Regions from separate parts of the Bradyrhizobium sp. CCBAU 51745 genome, predicted to be linked through region 1. Evidence: predicted binding sites of a transcription regulator. Region 1 holds the regulator's gene; the other holds the start of a gene.
The links. Region 1 encodes LexA, which represses DNA repair genes until DNA is damaged. Its sites were predicted from a motif close to TGTTCNNNNTGTGTTCNG; they were not measured.
Positions count from the first base shown of each region.

Region 1 (3,496 bases):
CGGACGCAGCCGCCCGAGGCGATGTCAGCGATGGATGGTTATGCCGTTCGCGCGGCTGATGCTGCGAAGGTTGATGCGCAGCTCACGGTGGTCGGCGAGGTTGCAGCCGGCCGCCCATTTGCAGGAACGGTCGGTGCCGGCGAAGCTGTCCGGATCTTCACCGGCGGCGTCGTTCCCGCCGGCGCCGATGCGGTCGTGATCCAGGAGGACACCATCGCGGACGGCAAGCGCATCACGATCAAGGAAGCTGCCCTCACCGGGCGGCACATTCGCCCCGCCGGGATCGACTTCCGCGAGGGCGACGTGCTCCTGCGCAAGGGCGCACGGCTGACCGATCGGGACCTTGCGCTCGCCGCGGGCATGAACCATCCGCAGCTGAGCGTTCATCGCCGTCCTAAGGTCGCGATTCTCGCAACCGGCGACGAGCTTGTGATGCCGGGCTCGACACCCGGCCCCGGCCAGATCGTCTATTCCAATGGCTACGCCCTGCACGCCCTCGCCCGCAGCGAGGGTGCCGACACCATCGATCTCGGCGTCGCCGCCGACACGCTTGCCGCCACCACCTCGGGCATCCGCCGCGCCCGCGAATCCGGCGCCGACATCCTGATCACGACCGGCGGAGCGTCTGTCGGTGACCACGATCTGGTGCAGCAGGCGCTTCGGCACGAAGGTATCTCGATGGCGTTCTGGAAGATCGCGATGCGGCCGGGCAAGCCGATGATGAACGGGCAGCTCGGGCCGATGCGCGTCATCGGCCTGCCCGGCAATCCCGTGTCATCCTACGTCTGCGGCTTCCTGTTTCTGGTGCCGCTGATTCGCGCGCTGTCGGGCCGCTCAATGATTCATCATCGCCGCGAACGCGCCGTGCTCGGTCGCGACCTCGGGGCCAATGACCAGCGCGAGGATTATCTGCGTGCGCGTCTGGAGACGCGGGACGACGGCACGCTCGTCGCTCTTCCCGTCAACCACCAGGATTCCTCACTGTTGGCGAATCTCGCTGCGGCACAGGCACTTCTCGTGCGCGCGCCGTTCGCACCGAGGGCCGCTTCCGGCACGCCTTGCGAGGTGTTGCGACTGCCGGAGTGAGCGCGCCGACGCAACCGTCCCGCGAACTTTGTCGCGTTCACGGTAAATTAAGCAGTTGCGGAACATGTATCGAACATATAGTGTCCGTTCATGATTTGTTTCGAGCATGTAGCGGCTTACTGCTGAATTCAGCGTCTGGGAATCGAGCGACATCGTCAGGGGGATTTTGGTCGAGATGTTAACGCGCAAACAATACGAGCTCCTGCGGTTCATCAGCGAGCGATTGAAGGAAAGCGGCGTGCCGCCCTCCTTCGACGAGATGAAGGATGCGCTCGACCTGCGCTCCAAGTCGGGCATCCATCGCCTGATCACTGCGCTCGAGGAGCGCGGCTTCATCCGCCGCCTGCCCAACCGGGCCCGCGCCATCGAAGTGATCAAGCTGCCTGAACTCCAGGCGGCTGCCGGCAGCCGTCGCGGCTTCACGCCGAGCGTCATCGAGGGCAATCTCGGCAAGGTGCACACGATGTCGAGCCCGCCCGTCGATGAGGGCGAACGCCCTGTCGCAGTTCCCGTGATGGGCCGGATCGCGGCCGGTACGCCGATCGAGGCCTTGCAGACGCGCAGCCACACCATCAGCGTCCCGCCCGACATGCTCGGCGCGGGCGAGCACTACGCGCTCGAAGTCCGCGGTGATTCCATGGTCGATGCCGGCATTCTCGATGGCGACATGGCGCTGATCCAGCGCAACGAGAGCTGCGACACCGGCGATATCGTGGTGGCCCTGATCGACGACGAGGAAGCCACGCTCAAGCGTTTCCGCCGCCGCGGCGCCTCGATCGCGCTCGAGCCGGCAAACGCCGCCTACGAGGTCCGGATCCTGCCGCCCAACCGGGTCAAGATCCAGGGCAAGCTGATCGGGCTGTACCGCAAATACTGAACGCGGCGCACGTCGCCACCTGGCAAGCACGCCCTCAAGATCGGAGCGGACGATTGTCCGCTCCGGCTGGTTGGTTTTTCTGGTTTTGCACTGATTATCCGGCCACCTCTCCCGCGCTACATCCCCGGCACGCCATGACGAAGCACGCATCGCTTCGCAGGCCTTGCGAGACCGAGGAGACCGCCATGCGCAAGATTATTCTGAGCACCGTCGCGATCGCGCTGATCGCAATATCAGCGTCGCAAACCTTCGCTGCGCAGCCGCAGCATCACGTTCGCAGGGCGCCACAGGCGACGAACGAACAATTCCGCAGTGCCCGCAACGCCGTCGGGCAACAGGCGCAGCCGGCCTGGCCTTATTCGGGTTGGTCGGCACCGGCTGGGCGCTAACGAAGAAGCTCTCGGAATGCACGGAAGCAGTCTTTGTTCCTCGGATGTCTGAAAAAGAAATTGTGATGGCAGCCTGCAGACTCAAGCCGCAGATTTGCCCCCAACATGGCATATGATCGCAGGCTTCCACTCTGATAGAGGCCTGCGCCTCAGAAGAGGCGCGGGTGCTCTATCGCTGATGAGGAGCACCCGATGTGTGACTATAGCTTGCATGCCGTCGCGACGCGTCCCGCAGAGGTCGGCGAGACGATCGTCACGACAACCTTCCGCGGCACCTCGACGCGCGGCTTCGCCTCCGAAGCCGACATGTCGGTCGCGGTCTGCCTGCTGCCGGGAACGGAGCTCGCCTTCGCCGACAACGTCCGCTACGACAACAGGTGGATCTGGACGCGCACCATCAATTCGCGCGTCGGCAAGTTCGGCAAGGTCGATCCGCACATTCCCGATCGTCATCACGACGCGATCGAATTCCCCGATGGCAAATACGTGCTGGTGACCCAGCTCGTCGAAGGCCAGCGCGCAACCGTGCTGCAACTGCCGGTGACCCAGCCGCTCGGTGAGCGCGAGCACAAGCCGCAAGTTGTCGCCGACAGACAGCCGACACCTCCGGGCCTGCCGATCGGTTGAACCGGCCAAAATTGGGCATGATCTCCGCGCAAACGCGTTTTCGCGTTTGTCGCGCCGGAGAACCGCTCCGCGCTTGTCCGGATCATGCCTCAATCCTCGGCCTGAAGGTCGGCCTCGGACGGTGTTGCGTCCTTGGCGCGCGGAGCTGCGGACCGCGGCATGAGGGTCCCTTCGAAATCTCCATCGCCGGCCGCCGCCGGCGACCAGGGGCGGTTTGCGCCTCTCGCCCTCGCCGCCGCAATGGCAAAGCCATCGCCGCGACGTGTCAGCGCCAGCGCGCCCTGGCTCGCCAGACGCGGCCGATCGATCACCATCCCGGTGCAATCCGGCGGCGCAGGCTTTGCCGTCACCACCAGGGCCGCGCGACCGCAATCATCAGCCAGCGCGTCGATGCGGAGCGCCAGCGCGACCATGCGGCCGTCGGCAAGCGGCGTCACGCAGCCGGCATCGTCGCACGACACGCCGTCGCCGAGCGAGGTGCTCGCCGCATCGCGCGAATCAGCGTCCGCTGCAAGCC
Region 1 covers NZ_LBJP01000070.1:36,031-39,526, forward strand. Annotated here, with positions in the region: gene XH98_RS17235 (molybdopterin molybdotransferase MoeA) at 1-1,086, shown strand, start outside; gene lexA (transcriptional repressor LexA) at 1,262-1,963, shown strand; gene XH98_RS17245 (hypothetical protein) at 2,149-2,352, shown strand; gene XH98_RS17250 (hypothetical protein) at 2,545-2,979, shown strand; gene XH98_RS17255 (ComEC/Rec2 family competence protein) at 3,069-3,496, opposite strand, start outside.

Region 2 (3,496 bases), on a different contig from region 1:
GGGCATGTCGGCAAAGCGTCTTGCGAAGAAGGGCGCCGCGAGCTCGACGATGTGATGTTCCGGCTCGAACCAGGCGACGTAATGGGCGTCGCGCTCGCGGCCGATCTCGCGAAAGCGTACGAAGGCGTGCATCTTGTGCTCGTCGCGATGGACCGCGCGTGCCATCGCCGTGACCAGCGCAACATCAGGATCGGTCGCGACCTCGATCAGATCGTGATTGTCCTTCAGCCGCCAGAGCAGCCGATAGAGGATCGCAAAGCGCTCGCGATCGCGATGCAGGATTGCCGATTTTGCGAGATCGACGAATTTGCCTGATACATTGAACGTGCCGTCATTCACTTCGAGGATCGGCGACGGTGCGGGCGGCGCAAACAACTCCGCTTCGCCGCCTTGCACGGCCCAGGTGACGTCAGTGGGCCGCACATGATGAAGCACGAGGCTGCGGGCGGCTTTGCGCCAGCCGTCGAAATCGGTTTCGCTGTCGAGGGTCATGTACTGCATCAGAATCCAAACCCCAATTGCGTTGCTTTCGGCTTGAATCGTTCGATCAGTCCGGCAGCATCGAGACGATGCGGCGAAGGGCGGTGATCGCTGAGAATGATGAACGGCAGCGCCTTGTGCCTGGGGACGTGCAGCCGCGCCAGGTCGGAGAGGCGGATCGTGGTGGTGCGCCGCGTCGCGATGATGCGCTCGACCGCCTTGGTGCCGAAGCCCGGCACCCGCAGCAGCTCCTCGCGGCTGGCGCGGTTGACGTCGAGCGGGAAGCGGTCGCGATGGCGCAGCGCCCAGGCAAGCTTCGGATCGATATCGAGCGACAGCATGGCGCTGTCGTCGACGATCTCGCCGACGTCAAAGCCGTAGAAACGCATCAGCCAGTCGGCCTGGTAGAGCCGGTGCTCGCGCAGCAAGGGCGGCTGCACCAGCGGCAAGGCGCGGCTGGCATCGGGGATCGGGCTGAAGGCGGAGTAGTAGACGCGCCGCAGCCGGTAGGAGCCGTAGAGATTGGCGCTGGTGTGGAGGATGGTGTGATCGTTCGCGCTGTCGGCGCCGACGATCATCTGCGTGCTTTGGCCGGCCGGCGCGAAACGCTGCGGTCTTGCCTTTGTTTTTTCGTTACGGCCTTCCTCGGCCTCGTCGAGCTTCAGCCGCAGCCGGCCCATGGTGCGGCGGATCGCGCGCACGTCTTTCTCGGGCGCGAATTGCCGCAGGCTCGCGGCTTCAGGCATCTCGATGTTGATGGAGAGACGGTCGGCATATTTGCCGGCCTCCGCGATCAGCGCATCGTCGGCCTCGGGAATGGTCTTGAGATGGATGTAGCCGCGGAAGTGATGCTCCTCGCGCAGCTTTCGCGCGACGCTGACCACTTGCTCCATCGTGTAGTCGGGGCTGCGGATGATGCCGGAGGAGAGAAACAGTCCCTCGATGTAATTGCGCCGGTAGAAATCGAGCGTCAGCTTGACCAATTCGTCGATGGTGAAGCGGGCGCGCGGCACGTTGGAGGAGGCGCGGTTGACGCAATAGAGGCAATCGTAATTGCAGGCGTTGGTCAGCAGCACCTTGAGCAGCGAGATGCAGCGTCCGTCCGGCGCGTAGGAATGGCAGATGCCCATGGCCGGCGCAGTCGAGCCCATGCCCTTGCCGTCGCTGGAATCCCGCTTCTCGGTGCCGCTGGAGGCGCAGGAGGCATCGTACTTGGCGGCATCCGCGAGAATTTCCAGCTTGCGTTGTATGTCCATGTTTGAATCTCTTTGATTCCGCTCATGAATCTTTGGCGCGCCAATTCGATTGACTCTTCGGCTGCCGTTAGCTTTATATTAGAACATATCATGAACAAATGAGCCAGCCGTTGGTTCTTCTTTTGAAAGCCACGGCATCAATCTTTGAGGAGCGGCGAGCATGAGCGGCGCACGCATGAGCGCGCTTGCGGCCTTGCGCAGCCAGATCGAACGGATCGAGACGGCGGAGGTCGTGCATCACCACGACCGCGTCGCGCTCGGTCACGGCGAAGTAGACCGCGCGCTGAAAGGCGGGCTCGCGCGCGCGGCGATCCACGAGGTGTTTTGCGAAGGGCGCCAGGGCGCGGCCGCGGCCGGCTTTGTCACCGGGCTTGCGGGCCGCGTCACGACGCAGCGGCCGCTATTGTGGGTGCGGCAGGATTTCTCGGAGATCGAGACCGGCGCGCTGTCGATGAGCGGGCTCGCCGAGCTCGGCCTCGATCCGCGCCGCGTGGTGATGGTGCGTGCGGCTGACGTGGAGAGCGCGCTGCGCACCTCGGCCGATGCGCTCGCCTGCGATGCGCTCGGCGCCGTCGTGCTCGAGCTCTGGGGCGAGACCAGGCAGTTCGACCTGGTGGCGAGCCGCAAGCTGACGCTGGCTGCGCAAGGCTCAGGCGTCACCGGCCTGTTGCTGCGGATGGCGGCGCAGCCGCTGCCGTCAACCGCGGAGACGCGCTGGATGCTGCGCGCGGCGCATTCACCGCCAGGATCGGTTTGGGATGTCTGGGGCGCGCCGCGCTTCGATGTCGAGCTGTTGCGCAATCGTCATGGCCCGTGTGGCCGGTGGATCATGGAATGGAAATGTGATGAGCGCCAGTTCAGTGAACCGTCGGCGTATCCTCAGCCTGTGGCTGCCGCGCCTGCCCATCGACCGGATCCAGCGCTTCTTCAGCAGCGCCGGGCTGGGTAAGAATAACAATGAGCCGAACATTGTCGTCATCAAGGACGTCAATGCATTGGTAATCCATGCGCTGGACGAGGCCGCAGAGCGCCTCGGCCTGTATATCGGCCAACCGCTGGCCAATGCGAGGGCGATGTGCCCAGATTTGAAAGTGTTCGACGCCGATGTCGTGGCTGATGCGAAGACGCTCAGCGACATCGCCGATTGGTGCGACCGCTTCACCCCGCTGGTGGCGCTCGATCCGCCGCATGGGCTGTTCCTTGATATCACCGGCTGCGCGCATCTGTTCGGCGGCGAGGCTGCCTTGTTGCAGACGCTGGTCCGGGCGCTCGGTCGACAAGGCTTTGCCGTCAGTGCGGCCATCGCCGGCACGTCGGTCTGCGCGCGCACGCTGACGCGGCAGGCCACGGGCAGCATCGTTGCCGATGGCGAAGAGGCGGCGGCGATCGACCGGTTTCCGGTGTCCGCGCTCGGTGCGGACGAAGCGATCACCACCGGCCTGCGCCGCGCCGGCCTGAAAACCATCGGCGATGTCGCATCGCGCAACGCCTCCGAAATCACGGCGCGGTTCGGCGCGCGGTTTTCCACGCTGCTCGCGCATGCGCTGGGGCAGGGCGATGCGCCGATCAGCCCGCGCAAGCCGCTGCCCGATTACATCGTGGAAAAACGCTTTGCCGAGCCGATCGCGACCGACACCATGATCGCGATGACGCTGTCGCGGCTCGCTGACACGTTGATCGCGTCCATGGAGAAGCAGGGCAAGGGCGCGCGGCGGCTGGAAGCTGCGTTCTTCCGCACCGACGGCGTGGTGCGCGCGATC
Region 2 covers NZ_LBJP01000085.1:32,901-36,396, reverse strand. Annotated here, with positions in the region: gene XH98_RS25855 (UdgX family uracil-DNA binding protein) at 1-501, opposite strand, end outside; gene XH98_RS25850 (putative DNA modification/repair radical SAM protein) at 501-1,736, opposite strand; gene XH98_RS25845 (ImuA family protein) at 1,897-2,685, shown strand; gene XH98_RS25840 (Y-family DNA polymerase) at 2,582-3,496, shown strand, end outside.
Region 2: XH98_RS25845 (ImuA family protein) is a predicted target of LexA. The motif match lies at 1,816-1,833, and genes of this name have one in related genera.